DNA from 2 places in the Paraburkholderia sp. GAS206C genome. Region 2 is predicted to be linked to the other one. Evidence: riboswitches for the same ligand, from Rfam matches in the RefSeq annotation. Region 2 holds a riboswitch; the other holds the start of a gene.

Region 1 (6,233 bases), on a different contig from region 2:
CATCGCCAATGAAGGTAATCCCAAACGGCAGTCCGTCTTCGCGGAAGTTTGCCGGCGCGGCCACTGCGCTCCAGTCGAGCAGATTGACAAAGTTGGTGTACTTGCCGAGATTGCTGTTCAGACGCACCGGATCCGCCAGCAGTTCGGCGATCCTGTAGTGGGCCGGGGCAGTCGGCACGACGAGGGCGTCGAATTGCGCCAGCATCGAATCGGCGCGGCGTTTGAGATCGGCGAGACGGTAGATCGATTCGAAGGTGTCGGTGGCGGAGAATTCCTTGGCCTTGAAGATGATGTCGCGCACAACCGGGTGAATGTCGGCTTCGTTCGAGCCAGCAAAGTCACGAATCGCCGCATAGCGTTCCGCTACCCATGCGCCGTCATACAGCAGCGCAGTGACGTCGTCGAAGAGCGAAAAATCGAGCGGCACGCAGATCGCGCCGCGCGCTTCAAGGTGCGCCACGGCAGCTTTGAAGGCTTGCGCGGACAGTTCATCGCCGAAGAATTCCGGCTGTGACGGGACCGCAAAACGCGGCGCGGCGGGAACGCGCCACTGAAGCGCGGAAGCGGGCGCTTCGCGGGACAGACCGTCGGCCAGATCGAGCGAGGCGGCCAGGTCGTACACGAGCGCGGCGTCGTCGAAAGTGGTTGCGAAGACCGACACGCAGTCGAGCGTGCGGCATGCCGGCACCACGCCTGTATTGCTGAACGCGCCACGAGTAGGTTTGATTCCGACGATATTGTTGAGGCCCGCAGGGACGCGTCCCGAGCCGGCCGTATCCGTGCCCAGCGAGAAAGGGACGATGCCGCGCGCAACTACCGAGGCTGACCCCGAACTCGAGCCACCCGAGATGTACTCGGCGTCGAAGCTGTTGGCCGGGATGCCGTAAGGGGAGCGCACGCCCACGAGGCCGGTCGCGAACTGATCGAGATTGGTTTTACCAATGACGATTGCGCCGGCATCGGTCAGCCGCTGCACGACCGTCGCGCTGCGCTCTGGCGTATAGGCGAAGGCGGGACAGGCGGCTGTGGTCTCGAAGCCGGCGGCGTCGATATTGTCTTTCGCGGCGAATGGCACGCCATAGAGCGGCAGCTTCGTCAGATCGCCACCCACCGCGGTTAGCCTCGCGTCGAGGCCCGCGAGCTGCGCGTCGAGCACTGCTTGCGTCACGGTCGATATCCATGCGGGGTCATCTTCGGGCGTCAGTCCGCGGACCAGTTCGCCAAGCAACTGGGCGGGCGTCGCGCCGTCCCGATACGCTTCCTGCCAATCCGAAATTGTCCATCCGCGCATCTCGTATTCCCTCTTGTGTACAAGTTCAGGGGAATTGTACTCAAGACTCATGCCAACCGCGCGGGGAGGCTGTCACGCCTTTTCAGGGCGGGGCGATACAAGCATGGACGCCATGCCCGAGCCGTTCTCCGATGCACCCGTCTGGCGCGAAACGCCCGATCGTTGGGCGTCAGAACCGCGCTGGTGCGATGTTGCAATGACGCGTCGATTGGCGGGAATTATTCCGGTCCGCGTTAGATTCGCAAGTAGAATGCGCGCAAACGACTCGTGGAAGCTGGTGCAAATCCAGCGCGGTCGCGCCACTGTGACCGGTTTCAGTTCGAACCGGAAGTCAGACCTCGGCGTCGTTGTCTACTATTCAACTGTGGGGCGCGCTATCCCCAGGATTCCAATAATGAAGCTTCGTCATCTCATCATCAGCTCCGCGCTGACGGTTACCGCTTGCCAGGTCGCCCACGCCGACGACTCGTCGTCGACCCAGGATCAGGCCGTCGCGCAAACCACGCTACCGAATATCCTCGTCACCGGCGACACGCAGCATCTGCCGCAATCGTTCGATCAGCGATACGCCACGACCCAGGTTCTGACTCGCGCAGATCTCGACCGTCTTTCGCCCATTGACCCAAGCATCACGCAGGCGCTCGCTACACTGCCCGGTGTGACCATTGCGCAGAACGGCGGCCCAGGTTCGCTTGCGTCCGTCAGCATCCGTGGCTCGGCGGGAAATCAGGTGGCCGTGTTTATCGACGGCATCCGGGTCGGTTCCGCGACCAGCGGTCAGGCCGAGTGGGCTGATCTGCCGACCTCCGCATTCGACCGCGTCGAGGTGATCTCCGGTCCGGCAGCCGCTTCGTTCGGCGCCGATGCGATGGGTGGCGTGATCCAGCTCTTCACGAACCACGCTTCCAATCAGCCCAATCAGACCACGGTGTCGGTGGGCGGCGGGTCGAACAAGACCTTCGATACGCAGGTCCGCACATCGGGCTCGGTCCCGTCCACCGGCGCGCTCTCGGCGTTGAGCGGGCTGACCTACTCGCTCGGCTTGCATGACTACAACACGGCGGGGATCGATGCGACGCAGCCGGTTGTCTTCGGTCACGAAGATGGCCGTAACCCGTACCATGCACAGGACGTGGATGGACGCCTGGGTTACGCGCACAACAACTGGTCGCTCTCCACGTTCTTCCTGTATCACCGCTCGGATCTCTCCTACGATGACGCGGGCGGCGACGACCGCCAGGCCGATTATCAGCTGACGACAGGCGCTGCGTTCCATCTGGATGTCACGCCGTTCACGCAGCTCGATCAGTCGGTCGGCTACGCCACGGACCGCGAGTTCCTGTATACGAATACGCCGGGCATCCCATCCGATGAGATCGACTCGACGCGCCTGAGCACGTCGACCTCGCTGACGCATCAGGAGCGTGGGCCCGCGCTGTTCAACCTGCCGCTGTCCGGCGAGACCAAGCTTGCCTACGACTTCTCGCGCGAGCAGGCCTTCCTGCCATACGACATTCCGTCGGGTGTGCCGACGCGCGACGATTCAGCGGTTTCGCTGCATCAGTCGGCGACGCTCGGCCCGTTGACCGTGTTCCTGGCAGGCCGTCACGAGATCATCGAGGGGCAGTCGGTCAATACCGGCAACGTTGCCTTGTCTTATGCGATCACGCCGGTTTATACGGCGCGCGTTTCGTATGGCAATGCGTTCCGTCTGCCGACCTTCGACGACCTGTACTATCCGGGCTACGGGAACCCAAACCTTCTGCCGGAGCGCAGCGATACGGTTGAGGCGGCGCTGGATGCCACCACGTCGTTCGGGACCTTCACGGCGGCGGTGTACGACACGCGCGTTCACAACCTGATCGAATACGACTCGTTGACCTTCCTGCCGGTGAACGTCGGACGCGCGCATATTCAGGGCATCGACCTGTCGTACAAGGGCACCATCGGCAAATCGACGCCGGTGAGCCTCTCTGTCGGTTTCCTGAATCCGCAGGACGTCACGGATCAGACCTGGCTTAACCGCCGCCCGCGTCAGACGTTCAGCCTGAACATCGATCACATGTGGGACGAGTTCCGCCTGCACGCACTGAGCACGGGCATCTCCGTGCTGTACGGTGGATCGACCTTCGACGATCAGGCCAACTCGATCTATCTGCCATCCTATACAACGGTGGGCCTGCGCGCTGCGTACAAGATCAACTCGCATCTCACCGTGTCCGCCAATCTGTCGAATCTGTTCAACCGGCAGTACGTAACCGCGTACGGCTACAACACGTTGGGCCGGACGGCGTTCGGCAAGCTGGCTTACACGTTCTAAGGCGGTGTTTTATGCGGTGTTTTAGGCGGCGGCGCCGCGCTTCGGCCGGCGGACGGCTCGCAGCTTGCCGCTGCGTCCGCCGCCGCAGAAGAACTGCTCGGCTCCGTCGGACTCCAGCCCGGACACGTGGGTGCCGGGCGGCATTTCGAGACTCTCCACGACTTCGCCGCTGCGTGGATCGACGTGTCGTAGCTCGCTTTCGTTATCGTCCCATGTGGCGTGCCAGAGCTCTCCGTCAACCCACGTCACACCGGTGACGAAGCGGTTCGATTCGATGCTGCGAAGAACCTTCCCGGTTTCGGGGTCGATCTGAAGAATCTTCCGATCCCGATACTGCCCCACCCACAGCGACCCTTCGGCCCACGTGAGTCCTGCGGCATCGTCGCCGCCAGGAGCCGGGATCGAGGCGAGCACGCGGCCGGTTTGCGGATCGATCTTCTGGATGTGATGATCGGCGATCTGGTACAGGTGCTGGCCGTCGAAGGCCGTGCCTGCGTGTGCGGCGACATCGAGCGAGCGCAGCGTCTTGCCGCTCTGCGGATCGAGCACGTTCAGCCTGTCTCCGCTGGCAAACCAGACGTGCTCACCATCATAGGTGACGCCATGCACGCCATCGATACCCGGAAATGGGCCGTATTCATTGACGATTTCTGCTGTTGCACGCTTCATGGCGTCTCCCTGGCTGGTCACCTGTCGATTCCATCATAATCAACCGGTAGCGGCGCGGGGAGTAACAATGTCGTCGTGAATCCCGGCAGGGCCGGGGTCATCCAGCGACGCGCCCGTCCACGTCCAAACGACTGCACCTTGCCGGCGGCCGCCAGCGAGTCGAGCGTCCGCTGTACGGTGCGCTGGCTGGCGCCAAGCACAAGCGCGAGCGCCGAGCTCGACCACGACTCACCGTCGGCGAGCAAGGCGAGTACCACCGCATGTCCTTCTTCGACGGGTCGCGCCAGCACCACGATTTCTCGCGCCCGCTGCGGCGCCAGTGCAAAACCGGCTCTCGTTGCATTCACGCTCGCCAGCGTCCCGAGCAATGTGCGAAGCCGTCCGATTTCGACGCGCAGGCGTACGCGATGCGATTCGTCGGGATGCCGGGTGCGGAATGCCTGCGAGATCAGCGTGTCCCGTGGCACGTCGGACGGCCACGCTTCGGCGAGCGCGCGTGCAAGCGCGAACAACACAGGACGTCTTGCGAGCGAAACGACGGTGTCCGCTTCGCGCACGGCATAGTGACATGCATCGACGATGAGCGTGTCGGATGCCAGCAAGGCTTCGACTTCGGCAAGCAGAAGAGGACGTTCCTCGCCACATGCAATTAACCTTGCGGCCGGCGCGTTCAATACGAAGAATGCGTTTTCGACCTCGGCCTTCAACGCAGGGATGCCCGCGCGGTGCGCGGCGTATTCGGCCTGTTTGAGCGCGGCAAGGGCCGTTCGCGTGTGCAGGCGGCGCATTGCTATACCTGCGACGACCAGTTCGTGAGCGGCTCTGAGTCCGGGCGGAAAGGGCGTGGGGTCAAGTTCGGTGAGTGCGCGCTCAGCCTCGTCAAGGCGCCCAATCAGTAGCAGACGCCGCATCTCGAGATACCGCGCATACGCAGCATTAGCCCGGTCGCCGCTCGCTTCGAGCGTCGCCCGCGCGGTGTCGAGCGCCTTGGTGGGCCACGCGAGGTCGCGCGAGGCGAGCGCAATCTCGGCTTCGGCGACCACACATCGAGCCCGGGATACGGCCTCTCCTGGACCGAAGGCGCGTGCTGCACTGCGCACCAGCGCCCTGGCTCGCACGAAATCGCCGAGTTGCGCCATCGCGATGCCGCGTAGCGCAAGTGCGGGCGCGTCGTCGCGCAATGCGATCCGCTTCAGCGCGCCGAGCGGGTCGCCGGCGGCGAGCGCATGCGCCGCTGCTGAGACTGGCGAGTCCTTCGGCTGCTCTAATCGCGTCACACTTGTCACTCCCCCTCCTGCGGTGCCCGGGACTAATCTAGCACGACACCCAAGCCTCTCAGCGGATTTGGGAACGGAACAAACGACACAGGACACCTAAGGAGCGAATCATGACGACGACACATGCAACCGGGACACGCGAAGAATGGCTGGCGGCGCGGCTCAAATTGCTCGCGGCGGAGAAGGAGTTCACGCGCCGCGGCGACGAGCTGGTGCAGCAACGCCAGGCCCTGCCGTGGGTGCGGATCGACAAGGCGTACCGGTTCGAGACCGAGCAAGGCAGCGTATCGCTGGCGGAGCTTTTCAGTGGACGCTCGCAGCTTCTCGTTTATCACTTCATGTTCGGGCCGGACTATAAGGCCGGGTGCCCGTCGTGTTCATCGATTGCGGATGGGTTCGACGGCATCGCCGTTCATCTCGCGAACCATGACGTTACGCTCACCGCTGTGTCGCGGGCGCCGCTGGAGAAGCTGCTGGCCTACCGGCGGCGCATGGGATGGACGTTTCCGTGGGCGTCCTCGGCCGGGAGCGATTTCAACTTCGACTTCAATATTTCGTTCACCGAGGCGCAACAGCGTGATGGCGAAGTCGAATACAACTACCTGCGTGGCCGGCATGCGATGGATGCGACACCGGCACCCGAGCCCGTTGTCCAGTTTGCAGCTAACTGCGGAAC
Region 2 (6,233 bases):
AGTTCGTCCATGGTCCGGGCAAGAGCCAGCTCGAGCCGTGCCCACTCTTGCTCCAACCCGGGTAGCCCAAAGCGCACGCTGGGGATAGCCGAAAAATAGCGTGTCCAGATCCCTTGCCGGGCGAGCCCCTGGTGCAGTGCCTCTGCACGTGGATCCGGGAACCAGGCAAACAGGGGAGTGCTCAGTGCGACCAGGCCGTGAGCCTGCAGCAACGCTACAAGCCGTGCGCTTTCAGACGCAAGTAGCACACGCATCTGATGTTGCCACGCATGGTCGCGGAACGCGTGTGCCACTGCATGGCGGGCGGGTCCGTTGACGGTCCAGGCGCCGAGATGGAGGCTTAGCGCTGCAAGTAACTCGGGCCGGCCCAGCGCGAAGCCGCAACGCGCTCCGGCGAGTCCGAAGAATTTTCCCGGTGAGCGCAGGACCACGAGTCCCTCGCGATCGACATACGCTGCCATCGACGAGCATGTCTCCGCAGGCAGTGCGTCACCGAACGTTTCATCCACGATCAGCGTGCCGCCGACCGCCGAAAGTTGCGCATGCCACTGCAACAGACGGTGCGGGTCCACTTGCTTCGTTGTCGGATTGTTTGGCGTGACGACGACCGCGTGGTTGACGCCGCAGGGCAACACATCGTCGTCGATGTCGAGTGGCACGACGGTGTGGCCCGCGCGCTCGAACGCAGGGGCATATTCGCCATAGGTTAGCGGAGCAACCGCGGCGACTCCGCGCCGAAGCAGTTCGGGCAGCGCCCGGATGGCTGCCTGGCTACCCGCCACTGACGTTATATGGTCGGAACTCGGCGCGCCATAGTACCGCGCGGCATCGGCGAGCAGGCCATCGCCATCGTCGGGCAGGCGGCGCCATATCTCGGCAGGAATGGGGGGCACCGGATAGGCGTGCGGATTGATACCGGTCGACAGATCGAGCCACGCGTCAAAACTGATACCGTAGCGCCGGACGGCTTCGCGCAGATTGCCACCATGCACGATTGCGCCCGGGACGAGTGTAGGGTTGGGTGAAATCATGTCGTGATTGTATCGACAGGGGTGATGCACCGGTGGCAATGGGATAATCGTAAACCGTGTGATGCCTCTCGCACCTCTGCAAATTGCGTTGTGTGCACCAACTCATCCATTTTTGATCGAGCCTCAGTTTCCTGATGACTGTTCCGAACGATTTCGCACCGGCTGTGCCTGGCGGCACACTGATGATCCAGGGTACAACCTCCGATGCAGGCAAGAGCACGCTGGTCGCCGGTCTGTGCCGGCTGGTGTCGCGCCGCGGCGGACGGGTAGCGCCGTTCAAGCCACAGAACATGGCGCTCAACAGCGCAGTCACGATCGATGGGGGCGAGATTGGCCGCGCACAGGCGTTGCAGGCGATTGCGGCCGGCATTCCCGCGCATACGGACCTGAACCCGGTGCTGCTCAAGCCGACCAGCGATCGTGGTGCGCAGGTGATCGTGCATGGCAAAGCACGAATGAATCTTGATGCGCGCGCCTATCACGACTATAAACCGCTGGCCTTCAAGGCCGTGCTCGAATCTTACGCACGCCTGCAGCAGCAGTACGACACGATCCTGGTGGAAGGGGCCGGCAGCCCGGCGGAGATCAATCTGCGTGCGAACGACATCGCCAACATGGGCTTTGCTGAAGCGGTCGATTGCCCGGTGCTGTTGGTGGCCGATATCGATCGCGGCGGTGTGTTCGCGCATTTGCTCGGTACGCTCGAATGCCTGTCCGAATCCGAACGCGCAAGGGTCTGCGGTTTCGTCATCAACCGGTTTCGAGGCGATCCAGGTCTGCTGCAGCCTGGGCTTGACTGGCTGGAGGCACGTACAGGCAAGCCGGTACTGGGGGTGGTGCCGTATCTGCACGGATTGGCGCTCGACGCCGAAGACATGCTGCCGCGTGTGGCGCATAGCGGTGCGGCCGATGCCGTGCAGTCTCTGCGGGTGGTCGTGCCGGCATTGCCGCATATCAGCAATCACACGGATTTCGATGCGCTCCGCGCGCACCCGCAGGTCGATTTCAGCTATGCGCTTGCGGGTATTCCGCCGCCGCCCGCGGACCTGGTGATTTTGCCCGGCTCCAAGAATGTGCGTGGAGATCTGGCCTGGCTGCGCGACAACGGTTGGGAAGAAGTGCTGCGTCGGCATTTGCGTTATGGCGGCCGGGTGATCGGTATCTGCGGAGGCATGCAGATGCTCGGCCAATCGGTGAACGACCCGCACGGCGTGGAGGGCCAGCCGGGTACCACGAAGGGTCTCGGCTGGCTCGATTACGAGACCGTCATCACACGCGAGAAGATGCTCAGGAACGTCACGGGCGCCCTGACGCTGAACGGTTCGCCGGACGTTTGCGGCTACGAGATTCACATGGGCGAAACCCACGGCCCCGCGCTTGATGCGCCGGCGTTGTACCTCGTAGCGGATCAGTCGGACGGGGACGATACACGTCCCGATGGCGCGGTGTCGGCTGACGGGCAGATTCTCGCCACTTATGTGCACGGGCTGTTCGACACGCCGGCCTCCTGCAGTGCCTTGCTCGCGTGGGCGGGGCTGGCCGGTTCGCAAGCACTCGACTATCCGGCGTTGCGGGACGCGTCGCTCGACCGGCTCGCCGATACGCTCGAGGAGCACCTCGACCTGGCTCGGGTGTTCGCCGCTATCGGCAAGCGTGCGGACGCGTCACGCTGACTCCAGCCGAGCCAGCTCAACTGAGCGCTTATTGCGCATGCAGATGCGCTTCGAGTTTGTCGTAGCCCTTGATCCGGTAAATCAGGAACGACAGGACCCAGGAGACGATGAAGATGCCAATGATGACGAAGCCGAGGTTGTTGAAATTCTCGTTCAGCGTATCGACGGTCTGCCAGAACAGGCCCTTTTGCCTGATCTGGTCGGCAATCATCCCCAGCGCCTCAATACCGCCTATCACGACCGCGACGAGCACAGAGACCAGCGTAATCGTGAGGTTGTAGTAAAGCTTGCGGATCGGTCGCACGAACGCCCATTCATAGGCACCAAGCATCAGGATCCCGTCGGTGGTGTCGATCAGTGTCATGCCTGCGGCGAAGAGTACCGGAAACACCAGCACGATCCAGATCGACAACCCTTGAGATGCCTGGTGTGCCGAGATGCCGAGCAGGCTGACTTCGGTCGCGGTATCGAAACCCAGGCCGAACAGAAAGCCGAGCGGCAACATCCACAATGAGTTCGATACAAGCTTGAACAGCGGCCGGAACATCCGTGCGAGCAAGCCGCGACTGTTGAGTAAGAGGTCGAGATCGTCCTGATCGTACGGCTCACCACGCTTTACTTTCTTGAACGCCCGCCATACGCCGCGTAGGATGATCAGGTTCATGCCCGCGATCAAAAACAGGAAGATCGCTGAGACGCTGGTCGAGATTATGCCGCCGACGTTTTGCCAGGATTCGAACCGGCTTTCGAGCGCAGAGGCTGTAGCAGCAACCGCTGCCGCTACCAGCAAAACCACGGCCGAGTGACCGATGGCAAAGAAGAAACCGACCGTGACGGGCCGCCGGCCATCCTGCATCAGTTTGCGTGTGACGTTATCGATGGCGGCGATGTGATCGGCATCGACTGCATGGCGCAATCCGAAGCCGTAGGCGACCAGGCCGGTGCCCAGTAACAGCGGGTGACCGTGGAAGGCTATGAAGGCCCAGATCCAGCTGCCGACGTTGAATAAAGCGAGGACGCTGTAGATGGCAATCAGCCGATAGCGCAATGCGTCAGTTGGAACTGACCTTGAGTACGTGATGGACATGCAAGAATCCTGAGGTTCGGGCTGTCCTTACAGCAGGTATCCATTCGCGCAAACGGATACTTGGCGACTCGGACATCCCCGTCCGATCCGGCTGAGCAGACCTCGGTCGATGGCAGGTCTCCTGACTCGCACGTCACGATCCGGCACCGACCTTCCCGGTTACCCAGTGGTCAAGCATGGTGTGGACTCGGCGCTTACAGTTGCGGGGGCAGTCGCAGACTTGAGCAGAGCGCTCTCACTGCGTTCCCGTTTAATCCCGGTGAGGGGAACCATCAAGGCGCAAGAGTACAGAAGGCTGCCGGAGGGCGTCAATCTCCGCATGAATAGCGGTTCGGACGGAGGGACCTTTCCCTTTCCAGCGATTTTTGTTCAGAACGCCTCGCCGCGGAACAAGGCGGCGGCGAATACCGGATTCGACGGCCAGTAAGCGTGCATGTAGGTTGCGACGATTGCACCGTGCCGATAGAGGGCTTCTCCGCTGGTTGCGCCTTGCGGCCGAACCGCGGTCGTAACCGGTGCGAGCGGCGTGTTCAGCTTCGAATAGTGGAACGTGTGTCCGGTCATGACGCCGTGTCGTCCTTCGATCTGTTGCATGGCCAGTGCCGCGAAGCGGATCTGCATGCTGGCCTCGCCGGGCAGCAGGCCGAGCATCGGGGTAGAGGCACCGTGCACGTCGATCAGTCGGTCAAGCAGATAGAGCATGCCGCCACATTCGGCGATCAACGGTTTGCCGGCTGCGGCGTGTGCGCGAATCGAGCCGGCACTGCATTTCCGGTCCGCCAGGGTCCGGGCATGGAGTTCCGGGTAACCGCCGGGAAGATAGAGGGCATCGGCAGCCTGAGGTACCGGTTCATTGGCGAGCGGCGAGAAATACGCGAGTCTGGCGCCGAGTGCTTCGAGCAGTGCGAGATTGGCTGGGTAGATAAAGGAAAAGGCCGCGTCCTTTGCAATTGCGATCAGCCTGCCGTCGAGCAGGCGTGGCAGGCTGTTACGCGGTGGCGCCTCGAAGTGGATGGCGGGCGGCAGTTCGGCCAGCGGCGTCGCGGCGAGCGCATCGGCAACCTGGTTGAGGCGTGCATCGAGATCCGCGATTTCTGCGGCCTGGTGCAAACCGAGGTGCCGGTCCGGCAATTCGATCGAGTCGTTGCTGTTCAGATGGCCGCACCAGCGCAGCGAGGCCGGTAATGCCTCTTCAAGCAGTTTCGCGTGATAGGGCGAGCCGACCCGGTTCGCGAGCACACCGTAAAAAGGCACCTGCGGCTGGAATTGAGCGAGACCGAAGGCCAATGCGCCGAAGGTCTGGGCCATGGATTTCGCTGCGATCACCGCCAATACGGGTATGCCGAAGGCGCTCGCCAGATCGGCACTGCTGGGCCGGCCGTCGTACAGCCCCATGACCCCTTCGACCAGGATCAGATCGGCGTCGCCTGCCGCTTCGGCCAGCAGTGTACGGCAGCCGGCTTCGCCGACCATCCAGAGGTCGAGCGAAAACACCGCCGCACCGCTCGCGTGCGCGAGGATAGTCGGATCGATAAAGTCCGGACCGGTCTTGAACACGCGCACACGCCGTCCGAGGCGGCTGTGGTAGCGGGCAAGCCCTGCCGTGACGGTGGTCTTGCCCTGACCCGAAGCCGGGGCGCTGATGAACAGCGCTGGACAGGCGGCCATGGCTTAGAACTCGACGCCGCGCTGCGCTTTGACGTGTTGCTCGCGGTATGGGTGTTTGACGATGCGCATCTCGGTGACGAGGTCTGCGGCCTCAATCAGTCCGTCAGGCGCATGCCGTCCGGTGACCACCACATGGAGCATGTCCGGACGCTTGCTAAAGACGTCCAGCACTTCATCGAGCGGCAGATACTCGTACTTGAGTACGGTATTGAGTTCGTCGAGAATCACCATCTGATATTCGCCGCTTTCGATCATCCGGCAGGCTTCGCTCCAGCCTTTGCGTGCCGTCGCAATGTCGGCTTCCCGATCCTGCGTGTTCCAGGTATAGCCGTCGCCCATCGTGACGAAATCGCAGTTTGGCAGACTGCCCAGGAAATCGCGCTCCGAGGTATGCAGTGCACCCTTGATGAATTGCACGACACCGAGGCGCATGCCGTGTCCGAGCACGCGCACGGCCATGCCGAAAGCCGCTGTGCTTTTGCCCTTGCCCGTGCCCGTATTGACGATCAACAGTCCTTTTTCGATGGTGGCCTGCGCCTGTTTCTTTTCATGTCCTTCGCGGCGGCGTTGGGTCATGCGCAGATGCGATTCCGTATCGGTTTTCATGCAGTCAGGTCCTGGTGGTTGGGTTCAATCGGCGCGCCCCGGGCGCCTGCGTACAGAATTCGGCCAGGCAGGCAATGGCCACGGTGACGCCAGGCGAAGCCGTTTTGCCGGCAACGAGGCTGCCGCCGGGCGCTCCCAGCAGCGCGCAAGGTTCGCAGATGCCGTCGA

What was found. Region 2 has a riboswitch for cobalamin ahead of P3T20_RS22960 (HoxN/HupN/NixA family nickel/cobalt transporter). Riboswitches for the same ligand answer to the same signal wherever they lie in the genome.
Region 1: it holds a riboswitch for cobalamin, as region 2 does, so the genes downstream of both, P3T20_RS06770 (TonB-dependent receptor domain-containing protein) here and P3T20_RS22960 (HoxN/HupN/NixA family nickel/cobalt transporter) in region 2, are expected to answer to the same signal.

The regions. Positions count from the first base shown of each region.
Region 1 covers NZ_JBNDKR010000002.1:532,262-538,494, reverse strand. Annotated here, with positions in the region: gene atzF (allophanate hydrolase) at 1-1,291, opposite strand, end outside; adenosylcobalamin (AdoCbl) riboswitch at 1,551-1,640, shown strand; gene P3T20_RS06770 (TonB-dependent receptor domain-containing protein) at 1,686-3,611, shown strand; gene P3T20_RS06765 (DUF5074 domain-containing protein) at 3,633-4,280, opposite strand; gene P3T20_RS06760 (helix-turn-helix domain-containing protein) at 4,298-5,557, opposite strand; gene P3T20_RS06755 (DUF899 domain-containing protein) at 5,668-6,233, shown strand, end outside.
Region 2 covers NZ_JBNDKR010000008.1:177,030-183,262, reverse strand. Annotated here, with positions in the region: gene cobD (threonine-phosphate decarboxylase CobD) at 1-1,031, opposite strand, end outside; gene P3T20_RS22965 (cobyric acid synthase) at 1,166-2,704, shown strand; gene P3T20_RS22960 (HoxN/HupN/NixA family nickel/cobalt transporter) at 2,733-3,791, opposite strand; cobalamin riboswitch at 3,886-4,080, opposite strand; gene P3T20_RS22955 (cobyrinate a,c-diamide synthase) at 4,161-5,459, opposite strand; gene cobO (cob(I)yrinic acid a,c-diamide adenosyltransferase) at 5,463-6,065, opposite strand; gene P3T20_RS22945 (cobalamin biosynthesis protein) at 6,070-6,233, opposite strand, start outside.